DNA from 2 places in the Ruegeria sp. YKSE079 genome. Region 2 is predicted to be linked to the other one. Evidence: riboswitches for the same ligand, from Rfam matches in the RefSeq annotation. Region 2 holds a riboswitch; the other holds the start of a gene.
The links. Region 2 has a riboswitch for cobalamin ahead of AC2FMY_RS01355 (hypothetical protein). Riboswitches for the same ligand answer to the same signal wherever they lie in the genome.

Region 1: it holds a riboswitch for cobalamin, as region 2 does, so the genes downstream of both, AC2FMY_RS15690 (CbtB domain-containing protein) here and AC2FMY_RS01355 (hypothetical protein) in region 2, are expected to answer to the same signal.

What each region holds. Positions count from the first base shown of each region.
Region 1 covers NZ_JBXWRJ010000017.1:22,667-30,150, forward strand. Annotated here, with positions in the region: gene cbiE (precorrin-6y C5,15-methyltransferase (decarboxylating) subunit CbiE) at 1-601, shown strand, start outside; gene AC2FMY_RS15665 (cobalamin biosynthesis protein) at 583-966, shown strand; gene cobM (precorrin-4 C(11)-methyltransferase) at 963-1,757, shown strand; gene AC2FMY_RS15675 (cobyrinic acid a,c-diamide synthase CobB) at 1,744-3,066, shown strand; gene cobA (uroporphyrinogen-III C-methyltransferase) at 3,063-3,791, shown strand; gene cobF (precorrin-6A synthase (deacetylating)) at 3,784-4,527, shown strand; cobalamin riboswitch at 4,571-4,781, shown strand; gene AC2FMY_RS15690 (CbtB domain-containing protein) at 4,817-4,987, shown strand; gene AC2FMY_RS15695 (CbtA family protein) at 4,991-5,683, shown strand; gene AC2FMY_RS15700 (hypothetical protein) at 5,750-6,232, shown strand; gene AC2FMY_RS15705 (DUF1636 family protein) at 6,220-6,579, opposite strand; gene AC2FMY_RS15710 (DUF302 domain-containing protein) at 6,727-7,191, shown strand; gene AC2FMY_RS15715 (thiamine pyrophosphate-binding protein) at 7,269-7,484, shown strand, end outside.
Region 2 covers NZ_JBXWRJ010000001.1:275,149-282,632, forward strand. Annotated here, with positions in the region: gene recR (recombination mediator RecR) at 1-265, opposite strand, end outside; gene AC2FMY_RS01335 (YbaB/EbfC family nucleoid-associated protein) at 329-673, opposite strand; gene AC2FMY_RS01340 (TauD/TfdA dioxygenase family protein) at 836-1,705, opposite strand; gene AC2FMY_RS01345 (DNA polymerase III subunit gamma/tau) at 1,805-3,571, opposite strand; gene AC2FMY_RS01350 (protein-tyrosine phosphatase family protein) at 3,740-4,243, shown strand; gene AC2FMY_RS01355 (hypothetical protein) at 4,281-4,685, opposite strand; cobalamin riboswitch at 4,775-4,980, opposite strand; gene AC2FMY_RS01360 (TetR/AcrR family transcriptional regulator) at 5,044-5,619, opposite strand; gene AC2FMY_RS01365 (alpha/beta hydrolase family protein) at 5,702-6,553, shown strand; RNA gene ffs (signal recognition particle sRNA small type) at 6,582-6,680, opposite strand; gene AC2FMY_RS01375 (bifunctional 2',3'-cyclic-nucleotide 2'-phosphodiesterase/3'-nucleotidase) at 6,720-7,484, opposite strand, start outside.

The DNA.
Region 1 (7,484 bases), on a different contig from region 2:
TCCGATATGTGTCGCGCTGGAGGTGGCGGGCGCGGGTTTGGGCGTGCCCATGGCATCCGGAAAACCAGACGATATTTTCGAGACCGACGGGCAGATCACCAAACGCCCCGTTCGGGCGCTGACGCTGTCGGCGCTGGCGCCACAGCGGGGCGAACACCTGTGGGATATTGGCGGTGGCACAGGCTCGATCAGCATCGAATGGCTGATGTGCGATCAGACGCTGACCGCCACCACGATCGAACCGCGCGCCGACCGGGCCGACCGCATTCGCCGTAACGCCGACGCGCTAGGACAGGACCGCCTGAACGTGGTGCATGGCACCGCGCCGGATGCGTTGAGCGGATTGCCCAGACCGGATGTGGTTTTCATCGGCGGAGGGCTGAGCACCGCGCTTTTGGATTGGCTTGCCGCGAACCTGTCCAGGGGCACTCGGCTGGTCGCCAATGCGGTGACGCTGGAAAGCGAGGCGCTGCTGGCGCAGTGGCATGACAAGCTGGGCGGCGATCTGCTGCGGATCGAACTGGCGCAATCCGCCCCGCTCGGGCCGCGACGGGGCTGGAAATCGGCCTATCCGGTAGTTCAATGGAGCGTGACGCTATGATCGTTGCGGGGCTTGGATTTTCATCGACGGCAACGGCTCAAAGCCTGCGCGACGCCTATGACCGGGCCACCAAAGGGCAAACCGTCGCAGCCTTGGCAACGGTGGCGGACAAGGAGGGCCATCCTGCCCTGATCGAATTTGCCGCAACCTCTGCCCTGCCCCTCTATTTCGTTGCGCCTGCCGATCTGAGCGGCCAGCGCACGTTGACCTGCTCGTCCCGCAGCCGCGCCACTTATGGCACCGGAAGCGTGGCCGAAGCTTCTGCCCTCGTCGCCGCCGGAACAGGTGCCCGACTGGTTTCACCCCGACAGATCTCGACCGACCGCCTGGCCACCTGTGCGGTTGCAACTGGAGAGCCTAAATGACCGTTCACTTCATTGGCGCCGGACCGGGCGCCGCCGATCTGCTGACCCTGCGCGGGCGCGATATCATCGCCTCGTGCCCGGTCTGCCTTTATGCCGGGTCGCTGGTGCCCGAAGAAATCCTGGGCCACTGCCCCGAAGGTGCAAAAATCGTCAACACCGCGCCGATGGATCTGAATCAGATCATGGCCGAGATCGAAATCGCCCATCAGGCGGGCCACGATGTGGCGCGGCTGCATTCTGGCGATCTGTCGGTCTGGTCCGCGATGGGCGAACAGATCCGCCGCCTGAAACAGTTGGGCATTCCGGTCAGCGTGACGCCCGGCGTTCCTTCGTTTGCAGCCGCGGCGGCGGCCTTGGGCACCGAGCTGACCCTGCCCGGTCTGGCGCAATCGGTGGTGCTGACCCGCACGCCGGGCCGCGCCTCGTCGATGCCCGCTGGCGAGACGCTGGAAAACTTTGCCCGCACCGGCGCGACGCTGGCCATTCACCTGTCGATCGGCAATCTGGACAAGGTCATCGCCGATCTGGCCCCGCATTACGGAGCGGATTGCCCGGTGGCCGTGGTCTATCGCGCCAGCTGGCCGGACCAGCGAATCATCCGCGCAACGCTCGACACCCTGAAAGAAGCGCTGGACGCGAGCATCTCGCGGACCGCGCTGATCTTGGTGGGGCCAGCGCTGGCCGGCGAAGGGTTTGACGAAAGCTGCCTCTATTCCAAGGAATACGACCGGCGCTATCGCCCGCAGAGCGCGGACAGCCCGTGGTCGAGCTGGAGTCATGGCGATGACTAACCCGCCGGGAGTTCTGATTTCGGCGCCCTCGTCGGGTACCGGCAAGACGACGGTGATGCTGGGCCTGCTCAGAGCGCTGGCCGAGGACGGGCTGACCGTTCAACCGTTCAAGAGCGGGCCGGATTACATCGACCCGGCCTTTCACCGCGCGGCGGCGGGGCGTTCCTCGTTCAACCTGGACAGCTGGGCGATGGGCGAACCGCTGCTGGGCGCGATCTCGGCCCAGGCCGAGGGTGCGGACATCGTGGTGGCCGAAGGGTCGATGGGCCTGTTCGACGGCGTTGCCAAACCGGGCGAGCTGGGCCATGGGTCGAGCGCCGAAACCGCACTGCGGATGGGTTGGCCGGTGGTACTGGTTCTGGATGTGGGCGGTCAGGCGCAATCGGCGGCGGCCACGGCGCTGGGGTTCCGGATGTACAACCCTGACCTGCCCTTTGCCGGGGTGATATTGAACCGCTGCGCCAGCCCCCGACATGAACGCCTGACCCGGTTGGGGATGGAGCGTGCGGGTCTGCCGGTGCTGGGCGTACTGCCGCGCCGGGGCGATCTGACCTTGCCTGAACGGCATCTGGGCCTGATACAGGCGGTTGAACACCCCGATCTGGAAAGCGCGATTGCCGGTTACGCGGCGTTTTTGCGCGAACATGTGGATCTGGAGGCAATCAAGGCGGCGGCTTCATCAAGTCCGCAAGGGTCCTCGGCGTCGGCGCTGCCATTTCCCCCGGCGCAGCGCATCGCATTGGCGCGGGACGAGGCCTTTTCCTTTACCTATCCGCATTTGTTGGAAGGCTGGCGCGCGGCGGGGGCCGAAATCCTGCCGTTTTCTCCGCTGGCGGATGAGGCGCCGGCGGCGGATGCCGATCTGGTCTGGCTGCCGGGTGGTTATCCCGAATTGCATGCTGGCAAGCTGGCAACAGCCGACACGTTCCTGACCGGTCTGCGCAAACATGCCGAGACAAAGCCTGTACACGGTGAATGCGGCGGTTACATGGCCCTGGGCGAAGCACTGATCGACAAGGATGGGGTAGGCCACAAGATGGCCGGGCTGTTGGGTCTGGTCACGTCTTATGAAAAACGCAAGTTCAATCTGGGATACCGCAAGGCGCGTCTGATTGCGCCGATACCCGGACATGGCGCGGGCGCAATGTTGCGCGGGCACGAGTTTCACTATTCGTCGATTGTCGACCAACCGGACGCGCCGCTGGCGCAGGTCTTTGACGCTGAAGGGGTCGAAGGCCCTCAAACCGGCTCGGTACGCGGCAACGTTACCGGCACCTTTTTCCACCTGATTGCGGAGGCTTCGACATGAGCGGCTTTGTCTCTTTCATCGGCTCCGGTCCCGGCGATCCGGAACTTTTGACGCTCAAGGCGGTGGACCGGCTCGGCAAGGCCGACGCGGTGCTGTTCGATGATCTGAGCAGCGGTCCGATCCTGACACACGCGCGCGAGGATGCCGATCTGGTCGGTGTCGGCAAACGCGCCGGTCGCCCCTCGCCCAAGCAGGACCATGTCAGCCGTCTGCTGGTCGATTATGCCCAGACCGGACAGCGTGTCGTACGGCTGAAATCCGGTGATGGTGGTCTGTTCGGTCGGTTGGAGGAGGAAATCGTCGCCCTGCGCGAGGCCGGTATCGACTATGAGATCATTCCCGGCATCCCGTCGGCCATCGCGGCGGCGGCGGCGGCGGGCATTCCGCTGACCCGCAGGCTGACGGCGCGGCGGGTGCAGTTCGTCACCGGCCATGATGTCAGCGGCAAGCTGCCTCAGGATCTGAATTTACCTGCCTTGGCCGATGCTGGCGCGACCACCGTCGTTTTCATGGGCAAGCGCACGTTTCCATTGCTGGTCGAGGCTCTGAATGACCACGGGCTGCCGCTCGACACCCCGGCGCTGATGGCCGAATCCGTGTCGACGCCGGACCAGAAACTGCAACGCGCAACGATCGGAGCATTGGCGGAGCAACTGAAATCAGAGGTCGGCACCGCCCCCGCCCTGATCCTTTACGGCCCGTTGGCGGAGTTCGGGGATGTATGAGCTGAACCTGATCGGTATCGGCACCGGCAATCCCGATCACGTCACGTTCCAGGGGGCAAACGCGATACGGGCGGCGGACCTGATCCTGATCCCCCGCAAGGGCGAGAACAAGGCCGATCTGGCTGGACTGCGGGAGGAGATCATCGCGCAAGTGGCGGACGCGGCACCTCAGATCGCCTATTTCGATATCCCCAGGCGCCGCGCCGATAACGGCTATTTACGCGGCGTGGACGAATGGCATGACGCTATCGCCCTGCGCTGGCAGGAGACGATCGCCGGGTTTCCGCAGGCCCGGCAGGTGGCGCTGCTGATCTGGGGTGATCCATCGCTTTATGACAGTTCGCTGCGAATTGCGTCGCGGCTGGACCCGCAGCCGGTCACACGGGTGATTCCCGGCATCACCGCGCTGCAGGCACTGACGGCCGCCCATGCGATTCCGATCAACGACATCGGCGCGCCCTATGTCGTCACGACCGGCCGCCGCATCCGGGACGAGGGCTGGCCTGACGGTGCCGACAAGGTTGCGGTCATGCTGGACGGCGAATGCTCGTTTCAAAGCCTTGATATGATGGCGTTCGACATTTGGTGGGGCGCGTATGTGGGCATGAAGGAAGAAATCCTGGTCAAAGGCCCTCTGGCGGACGTTGCGGACAAGATTCTTGAAACCCGTGCCCGGGCACGCGCCGATCATGGCTGGATCATGGACATCTATTTGCTGCGCAGGCGCGAAAAATGACCGAATGGGTCGCAAATGGGAATTGCGCGAACGACTGCATCGCGGCTAAATGAAAGGGTCTGGTCCTGCCGGAGAATTCCGGTGCTAAGAGGGAATTTGGTGCGGCCATCCCGGTGGTCAAATCCAAAGCCGCCCCCGCGACTGTAAGCGGTGAGCTTCTGTTCAACCAGCCACTCCCGGAACTGTCCCGGGGGGAAGGCGAACAGAGGCACCGACCCGCAAGCCAGGAGACCTGCCAGGCAAGAAACGAAACACCGGCCGTCGGGTGCGGCGGCTCAGGAGGACTAAAATGACGACCAAAACGCTCAAGGCATCTGCTGCCGGTTCGGCCATCCTTCCGGCTCTGTTTGCTGTTGTTCTGGGTCTGGGGATCATCACCCTGACCGGCCATGTTCAGGCATCCGCCCTGCACGACGCCGCTCATGATGTGCGCCACTCAACCGGCTTCCCCTGCCACTGACCCATGTTCAGTCGCATTCTGACCAGCGCGTTGTTCGCTGGCGCTGCAGCAGGGCTGATCACCGCCCTGCTGCAGCTCGTATTTGTGCAGCCCGTCCTGCTTCACGCTGAACTCTACGAGTCCGGCGAATTGGTGCATTTCGGAGCAGCCGCCGTTTCGGCACATCCGGATCTGCCGGGGTTCGACCTGATGCGCGATGGGCTGAGCATCGTGTTCACCATGCTGACCTATACCGGCTATGCGCTGGTGCTGGTGGCCCTGATGTCGATGGCAGAACGGATGGGCCATGAGGTCAATGCCCGCACCGGCATCCTGTGGGGGTTGGCGGGCTTCATCACTTTCCACTTCGCGCCCGGACTGTCCTTGGCGCCTGAGGTGCCCGGTGTGGCCTATTCCGACATCACCGCGCGCCAGATCTGGTGGACCGGAACCGTGGCAGCGGCAGGTGTCGCCATGTGGCTGATCGCGTTCGGTGGCAATCTGATCAGCTACCTGATCGCGACCGTGCTGCTTTTGGCGCCGCACCTGATCGGAGCCCCCGAACCCGACAGCTTTACCGGCCCGGTTCCGACCGAACTGGGCGCCCTGTTCGCGGCGCGCGCCTTTGGTGTCGGTATGGCCGCCTGGGTTCTGGTGGGCACGTTTGCCGGATATTTCTGGCAGGCCGAAGGAAAACGCGCCGAAGCCAACGCGTAATCGTTTGCTGATGCATCCCGCCGGGCCAGACGCCCGGCGGGATTATTTATATCAAAAGGATTCGAGATGTTCCGATCTCTCGCACTTTTCGGCATCGGCCTGATCTTTGGCGCTGGCGCAGGTTTCGTGACGGCGGCGGGTTATGGCGTGACATTTGAAGGCCACGATCACGGCGACCCGGCCCAACACGGCGAAGCCGGTTCACATGATCATGCCACAACCATAAATTTTTCATCGGGCGCGGACGCACCGGGACTTGAGGTCATGCTTGCCAAGGATCCGATGGCCGGTTGGAATCTGCATGTCATTCCGCGGAATTTCCGCTTTTCCCCGGAAAATGCCTCGCTGGCGGACAGGCCGGGCGAAGGCCATGCGCATGTCTATGTCAATGGTGCCAAGCTGGCGCGCCTTTATGGCGAGTGGATGCATATCGACGAATTGCCCAAAGGCGAGGTCGAGATCGAAGTCTCTCTGAACGCCAACGATCACAGCCAGCTGACCGTGGATGACGTGCCCGTCGCCGCCTCGGTCGCGGTTCAGGTCGACTGAATCGCCGGTATCCGCGCGCGCAGGCACAGGCGAAGCCGCCCGCATGGTCGGGCGTCTTCGATCCAGCCCGAGGCGCTGTCCAGATAAGTCTGGCAAGTGGCGGCGATGTCGTCAGCATCCTTGACCGGATCAAGGTCGGAAAAGACATACGAGGCCAGTCCCTGCCCCTGCAACCCCAGGGCAACCGGTTGCTCGCATGCGCTGAAACAGGCGTGTTGCGTAAGTTCGACCCGATCGGAAAGCCCGGCCTTTGCAAGCGCATCTGTCACGGCATCACGCTCGGCCTCGCGATCCCGCGCTCCAAGGCAGCTGGAACAGATCAGCAATCGAATACGTTGGGTGGTCATGTATGGCCCATGCTTGCGTCGGGCCGTTATTGCGGGTTTCGACCTGCATGCGCAAGCCGGGTTTGATCGGATGGACACGGGATTGTGACACCGGACATATGCAAAATCTGGCATCACAGTCTTGTCAAACCAACCGGAGCTGGAACGATGAAACGTCTGTGGACAATCCTTTGCCTTGCCGCCCTGCCCGCTTGGGCCGGTGATCTGGAACCCCGCGAAGGATGGGAAGTTCATCAATCTACCAAGACCTATGAAGATCTTGTCTCCGACACCGCGGCGGCGATCAAGGGCAACGGCCTGATCGTAGTGACGCAGGCGGGGCCGACCAAGGCTGCGGCGGCGCGCGGCATCACCATCCCCGGCAACCGTGTCATGGGGGCGTTCAATAACGACTATGCCGTGCGCGTGCTGGAGACATCGACGGCAGCCATGATCGAGGCGCCGATCCGTTTCTACGTCACAGAAAACGCGGACGGTACCGCAACGCTGTCCTACAAGACGCCAAGTTTCGTCTTTGCGCCCTATCTGGACGAGGGCGGCGATGAACTGGCCGCCATTGCACAGGAATTGGACGGAAAGTTCCAATCCGTGGCGGAATCGGCAGTAAAATAGTCACACCGGCGTGAAGGCGCTTGCACCTTCCTGCTCACTCCGCAATCTGCCTGTCGAAAACGAACGGAGCGTTTGAGATGCAGGAAATCGTGCCCCGCGCAGCGGATCTTTTGGCAAGACGGCTATACGAGGCCGGCTGCCGCCACGCCTTTGGCATGCCGGGCGGTGAGGTTCTGACCCTGGTCGACGCGCTGGAACAGGCTGGGATTCAGTTTCATCTGGCCAAGCATGAAAATGCTGCCGGGTTCATGGCCGAGGGGGTCCACCACCGCGACGGCGCGCCCGCCATTCTG
Region 2 (7,484 bases):
CGACATCTTCGACGACGCAAAGTTCACCCGAAGCGCGATCTTCATCCTCGCAGATGTCGCAGATATCCGAGGTGCCGACATTGCCGCAGTTGAGACACTCTCGAGCTGAGACGGCGACGGCACGCACGGCGTCAGACAATGGCGTCAGCAGCAATGCGCGTTTCCTGATTAAATGCAGAACCGCGCGTCGGGCTGATCGCGGTCCGAGGCCGGGCAGCTTGGCCATCAGTTCGATCAGATTGTCGATATCGCGGTTGGAACTCACCCATGCGCCTCATTTTTATCGGGGCACAGGTAGCCCCAATCATCTGCCGTGCAGGTGCTATTATCAGAACGGTAGCTTGATGTCTTTGGGAAGCCCCAAGCTTTCGGTTAGTCTGGCCATCTCTTCCTGAGCTTTCTCGGCAGCTTTGGCCTGGGCGTCCTTGATAGCGGCCAGGATCAGGTCTTCAACCACCTCTTTGTCGTCACCGTTGAAGATCGACGGATCGATATCGAGAGCCATGAGATCGCCCTTGGCTGAGGCCGTCGCCTTGACCAGCCCGGCGCCCGATTCGCCAATGACCAAAACGTTGTGCAGATCTTCCTGCATCTGGGTCATCTTGGTCTGAAGCTCTTGCGCTGACTTCATCATCTTGGCCATGTCGCCAAGCCCGCCAAGTCCTTTAAGCATGGTTCTTTCTCCTGCATTTCGGTTTGACGCCTAGATACGGGTGCAAACTGGTTGGCACAAGGGGCACGCGTTCCCATCCGTCGTTTCAGTTTTCGCCGAGACAACTCCTTCGGTTGGGCCGGGCATCGTGGAGGCATCCCCGTGCGACGTGGGTGAGACAGGTCAGATCACGCGGACATCATCTAGCCCGTCTTTAGACGTGACTGAGCAGCAGATCGAGCGAAGGGATCGAGGATGTTCATAGTCCCATGGACGACCTCGATGCACTGTTGCCCGTTCATCCCAAATCAGCACATCACCCACCGACCACTGATGGGAATACACGTATTCGGGGCGTGTGCAAAACGTCATCGCCTCTGCAAGTATTTCCTGGCTTTCTCCATGGCCCAACCCCTCGATGGCAAAAGCGTGCGAGGCAATGAACAAGGCCTCATCGCCGGTTGTTGGATTGGGCCAGATCGCGCGCCACGGGCGATCGGGCCAGCGGGTCATTCGAGACAATGCGGCGAGTTCGGAAGAGATCTGGGCGCGGGAGTGAGACAACCGATGCCATATGATCGCATTTTTTAGTTTCGATTTAAGGGTTTCAGGCATGTCCGCCCACGCTGCCCGCGTCGAGGCAATTTCTGTCTCTCCACCCGAAGGGGGAACAACACGCGCAGTCAGAATGTTGACCAGCGCAGGAGTGGGCAAGAAAGTGCTGTCCGTGTGCCAGAGCATATTGGCTTGCAGGTCAAGCAGCCGCAGATCATCGCGCGACCGTAGTCCATCGGAAGTCTGGTTGGAAAGCTCCGAAACTTGGAATTCGACATCGCGTCCCGCCGCCATCGCCTCACGGTTTTCGAGCGGGCCGAACAACTCGCCCAACCGAATGTGATCGGCATCCGTCAGGGATTGGTTGCGGAACAAAAGCGCGGAATGAGTTTCGAACATTTGCCGGATTCGCGGGTAATGCGATTCCGCAGTCACGTCGCGCAGATCAACGTCGTGAATAATTAATCCGAAACGGGAGTGCAGAGGGTCAGTTCGCATGCCAGGCTCCTGTCAGACAACTCCCGGAACCGTGTGAGATTGCAATCGACCCTTCAAGCGTATTTGCGACATTTGTAGCGGCACGCGTCTGCAAGGTCACTATTCTTCTTCGAACGGATCCCATTCGTCTTCGACTTCGGGAAGTGCCTCGGCTTCGACCAGCGCTGCTCGTTGTTCGGGGGTTGTGATGCGGGTGATGCTGGCCTTGGGGAACTGTGCGATCACGGCCTGCACCAACGGATGCGCACTGGCTTCATTTTTCAGGGCGATCTCGACGGCATCGCGAATTTCCGAAATCGTCTGTGCCTCGCCATTCGAGACGATCGAAACAGCCCAACGATTGCCCGTCCAGCGTTGCAGGCTTGCGCCCAGCCTCTGGGCCAGATCGTTGGGCGCTTTGTCGGACGGGGTAAACTCAATACGCCCCGGTTGATAAGCAACAAGGCGAATCCCGTCCTCAACATCGACCAGCAACTTGCCGTCACGATTGGAGCGGATCAGTTCGACCACGTGTTCGAATGTTGGGTATCGCCCCAAAGCGGCTTGCAGGTCCTGCGCGAGGGCTGCAACTGGCGCACCGCTGTTGTGACGCCGAGCGGACTGGTTGCCTGGCGCATAAGATGCTGTTGACTGTGCGGTCGACGTACTCCCGCCTGACAAGGGAACTCCTCCACCCGGGCCGTTCGGTGCCGGTGGCGCAGGCGCATCTTGCAGTCGCTTGATCAGTTCTTCCGGGCTGGGTAGATCGGCGACATGAGTCAGACGAATGATCGCCATCTCGGCGGCCATCATGGAATTAGGCGCACCAGAAACTTCCTCCAGCGCCTTCAGCAGCATCTGCCACATCCGCGTCAAAACGCGCATAGGCAGCGCCTGTGCCATTTGTATCCCTCGCGCGCGTTCGTCGGGCGAAACGGTCGGGTCTTGTGCTGCATCAGGCGTGATTTTGACAACAGAAACCCAATGGGTGATCTCGGCCAGATCTCGCAACACTGCCAATGGATCGGCGCCTTCGGCATATTGCGCACCCAGTTCGGTCAATGCCCCCGCCGCATCGCCCCGCAGGATCATGTCCATCAGGTCCAGAACCCGACCCCGGTCCGCCAGCCCCAACATTGCACGTACCTGATCCGCAGAGGTCTCCCCGGCGCCATGCGAGATCGCCTGATCCAGAAGCGAGGTCGCATCCCGGGCCGAACCTTCAGCTGCGCGGGTGATCAGAGCCAGTGCGTCGCCAGCGATCTGAGCTCCCTCCGATTCGGCGATCATGCGTAGCAGGCCGATCATATCTTCGGGTTCGATCCGACGCAGATCAAAGCGCTGGCAACGAGACAGAACTGTGACCGGAACCTTGCGAATTTCAGTTGTCGCGAAAATGAATTTCACGTGCGCCGGAGGTTCTTCAAGCGTCTTCAGCAGCGCGTTGAACGCGCTGGTCGACAACATGTGAACCTCGTCGATAATGTAAATCTTATACCGCGCGCTGGCAGCGCGGTAGCGAACGCTGTCGATGATCTCGCGAATGTCGCCAACACCGGTCCGGCTTGCTGCATCCATCTCCATCACGTCTACATGACGGCCTTCCATGATCGCAACGCAATGCTCGCACTGACCGCAAGGTTCAGTTGTCGGCTTTCCGTTTCCATCCGGCCCGATGCAGTTCATGCCCTTGGCGATGATCCGTGCGGTGGTGGTTTTACCCGTCCCGCGAATGCCGGTCATGATAAAAGCCTGCGCAATCCGGTCTGCTTCAAAGGCGTTTCTTAGTGTCCGCACCATCGAATCCTGGCCGACCAGATCGGCAAAGGTTTCGGGGCGATATTTTCGGGCAAGAACCTGGTAGGGTGCGGGTGCGGTGTCGGTCATGTCTGCTCTGCCGGATTCGTCTTAAAACCGCAGCGTAGTGTGCCGCGATGCCCGCGTCCACAGCAGCAGGTCCGATTTTGGTTTGGATTGCTTGCAAGCCGGGGTAAAACACTCAGGCATCGATTGGAGAATGCAGATTTCAGCGTGTTGGTTGTGTGGGAGCTAATCGTGTCACAACTGGTGATATTTGGGCTGCAGGTGGGCGGAGGCACATTGGCTATCTGCCAGATGCCGGGCCGGAGCGGAGACTATCCTTCTGACCTCGACACCATTGCCGACTGGAAACCGGGCCTAGTGATTTCGATGACGACAGAGGTCGAAATGATCCAAGACGGCGCGCGCAGTTTCGGCTTGGATATTCAGGCGCGCGCCTGCCGATGGGTCCATTTGCCGATCGAAGATTTTGGTATCCCGCCCAGTCATGTCCAGGCGAAATGGGCCGAGACCAGTGCGTCTGCGCGGCAGGCACTTGCGGGCGGTGGTCGAATTTTGATCCACTGTCGTGGCGGTTGCGGAAGATCGGGAATGGCTGCGCTGAGGTTGATGGTCGAATGTGGTGAACGACCTTCGGATGCGCTGAAACGGCTACGCGCCATTCGCCCCTGCGCCGTCGAAACCGAACCCCAAATGGATTGGGCGCTGAAAGGGCAGATGGTGGCAGATCGGCCCTGAGGCCGGGCTGAGGGCTATTTTTTGCGTTGGCGTTCTTTCAAAGTGGCGCGTGGCAGGCGGTTTCTGCCGCCCGGTTGCCCTGCGGAACTGCTTCGAGGAACGCGCAGGGCATCTGCTTGATCCAACCCGAGGGAAAAACGGTCCGAGAAGAGTTCAATAGAGCGTCTTCAATCTGGTTCAGGCGTTCGCTATCCGCCTCGTCATTCACACCGCAGAATACTCGAATGCGAGAATGATCGGCGCGGAATCTGGCATCGCACCCAGTGGCACAATGTGCAAGTGCGCAACTTCCGTCGATCTCGAAGTCATCTGCAGTCAATGGCTTTGTCGCAGATATCGCCTGTGCCAGTTTTTTACCCATTTGCGCCAATGCCGGGCAGGGTTTACCGGTTTTCTGGCACACTGTTGCTGTGAACAGGTGCTTGTCGGATTTCCAAATCATGTCGCGCCCTCCGCGCTGGTGACGAGGACAACGGACGGGAAGGACAGCAAGCAGCTATCGGACCCTGTCCCGGACACCCCGCCCGAGTTCGAGTTTCAGTTCCGATGGCAGGTCTCCTGACTTGCGGGTCGCTGCTTTGCCGACCTTCCCGGCCCTTGGACCAGTGGCATTTCGGCTTCGCTCGCCGCCTACAGTTGCGGGGGCAGTCGCGGATTTGGTTCTGGAAGAACCGTACCGTGTTCCCTTTTCATTCCGACCGTGAACGCGGCCGGAAACCATCGCCTAATCGCTAGCGGGCGCACAATTTTGGGTCAAGACGAATCCTGCGGCTCAAGCACCTTTGTCGCGCCGGGCGGGTTTACTGAATTTGTTTAGACGTCGACATCTTGCTCAAGCGGCAAGGCACGTTTCTTAGGGTCTCCGAAGATCGCCTTGCCCGGGCCAACTGCCACCCGCCCTGGAGCAGTATGAACACAGTATCTGCCGCGAATTCTGGCTCGGCCACTCCAAGTCGCCTTGCGTGATGTGCGACTTCGGTTATCCAACCCTCGTACAAGTGATAGGCATGGTTGCGGAATATATTGTTGTCCGGCCCTTCGAACAAAGTAGCGGAAATCGGGCAGGTATCCCACTGACCTGATTTGTCGAAAAGTTTCGCTATCTTGTTGCAAAGAGTTGTGGCCCCGGACTGGAAATCTTCCGCAGGCTCAAATGACGCGGCAATAAGACCAAGCATCACATCGGACGCCCAAGTAGCGGCCGCAAGCGCCAGATCGGCCTTTCCATTCGGGAAATGGTGATACAGCGATCCTTTGGGTGCGTCAGCCACGGAAAGAACTTCGTTCAGCCCGACCCCGTGATAGCCCGACCTCTGGAAAAGATCGGCCGCAGCCCGAATCAGGCGCTCTTTTGTTGGCAAAGGACGTTCAGTCATTTGCGTGGATTATTGACAGCACTGGACCAATTGGTCCAGAGATCAGAACTAGACCGACCGGTCTAGGGGCGCGGAGTTAAATATGCAGGACCAGGTGTCAGCTGAAGACCTTCTTATTCACTCGGGCGACTACCAACTGTCTGCCCGCCTCTTTCATGCGAAGGAACAGCCAGAAGTTACGGTCGTGCTCAATGGGGCGACCGGTGTTCCGAGGGACTACTACAGACATTTCGCATCGTGGCTGGCCTTAGAACGCGGAATTGCTTGTCTGACGTACGATTACCGGGATTTCGGCCACTCTTTGACCGGCAACCTAAAGAAATCCAAGTCATCCATGACCGACTGGGCATTGGTCGACATGCCCGCGGCTCGGATGGAAATGCGTCGTCGGTTCCCAAATTCAAAGCTTTGGGTCATCGGGCATTCGATTGGCGGGATGCTCGGTCCTTTGCAGCCTGGCATCGAAGAAATCGACAGAATGATCTGTGTCTGTTCAGGGCTGGTACAACATCGCGATCACCCTTGGCCTTATCAAGCGCTCGCCAGAATGTTTTGGTTCGGGCATGTTCCGCTGCTGGTTAAGAGTTTGGGGTATTTGCCTGGGCGTCTTGTTGGGTTCGGAGCAGATCTACCTGCTCCGGTCTATTGGCAATGGCGAAAATGGTGCATATCCGCAAAAAGCTATCTGCCGGATGCCGGAACGACCTTACCGAAACCCGACTGGAAAAGAAGTGGCGCATCAGTGGATATGATTGCGTTTTCGGACGATCAGGTGATCCCGCCCAAATGCGTTTGGCGATTGGCCGAACTTTATGGGCAAGATGCGCGACGGCGTGAATTGACGCCTCAGGATTTTGGAGTGAAGCAAATTGGCCATCTGGGCGCGTTTGCGCGTAAGAATGCCGTTGTGTGGCCCGCACTCATCGCCGATTAGGTTGGTCTACGCTAGATGATTAGTGGGAAAGTGAGAGGTTGGACATCGACCCAAGCGGGACTCGTTGTGGCTGCTTCCTTCCGGACCTGACCAGGTTGGCGAGGCGCTCGCCCGCGCCAACCTCTCGTTGCTCGATATAGGCAAGATGACTGGCGATGACAACCCGTCACAAGGATAGGCGTAGCCGCAGGAAACCTTCGGGATCGATGCCCAGAACAACCGGGTGGTATCCTGAAAGGTCATCCAGATAGCGCAAGGCATCGGGACCGGTCTGCAGAACGACCGAGGTCTTGCGCGTCTTGACGAAACGCCACGGATGCGGAGTCGCTTGCAGCGGATCAGATGGAAGACTCCCCTCAACATAGTCCTTCAAGATGTGCTGAATGCGTAGGCGAGGAATACTGATGATTTTAGCGTTCTCCAAAGCTGAAAAATGCCCCCCCCCATTGGCGCGATAGTTATTCAGTGCCACGACGAAAAGCTGCTGATCCCCGATGGGATCTCCCTTCCAAGTGAGGTTTCCAATGCGTCGGTTGCCTGTTTCAACCAGACTGCCATCCGCATGAAACCGAGGCGGGCAAGTCAGATCTATAGTGTATTCAACACCATGGATAACATCGAAATTATGGCCTGCTCGAAGAGGGTTGATCAACGGGGTATCTTGGCTATTTTCAGTGACCTGGTTAAACAGACATGCCGACATTTCTAGCCAATCGCGCAATTGTGCGCCGTTAACGACAACAGCGCGCAATTCGTTGGGAAAGACGTGAAGGTCGGCAATGTGACGCATCGAAACTTCACCAGCGGGAACCTCCGTATAGAAACGCGGCCCGGAACGCCCTCCGAATTTCGTGGGTGTGACCGCTGACAATGTCGGTAGTGATCCTTCAGGCAAACCGGCAAGAAAGGGACGCAGTGCAGCTGCTTGAGC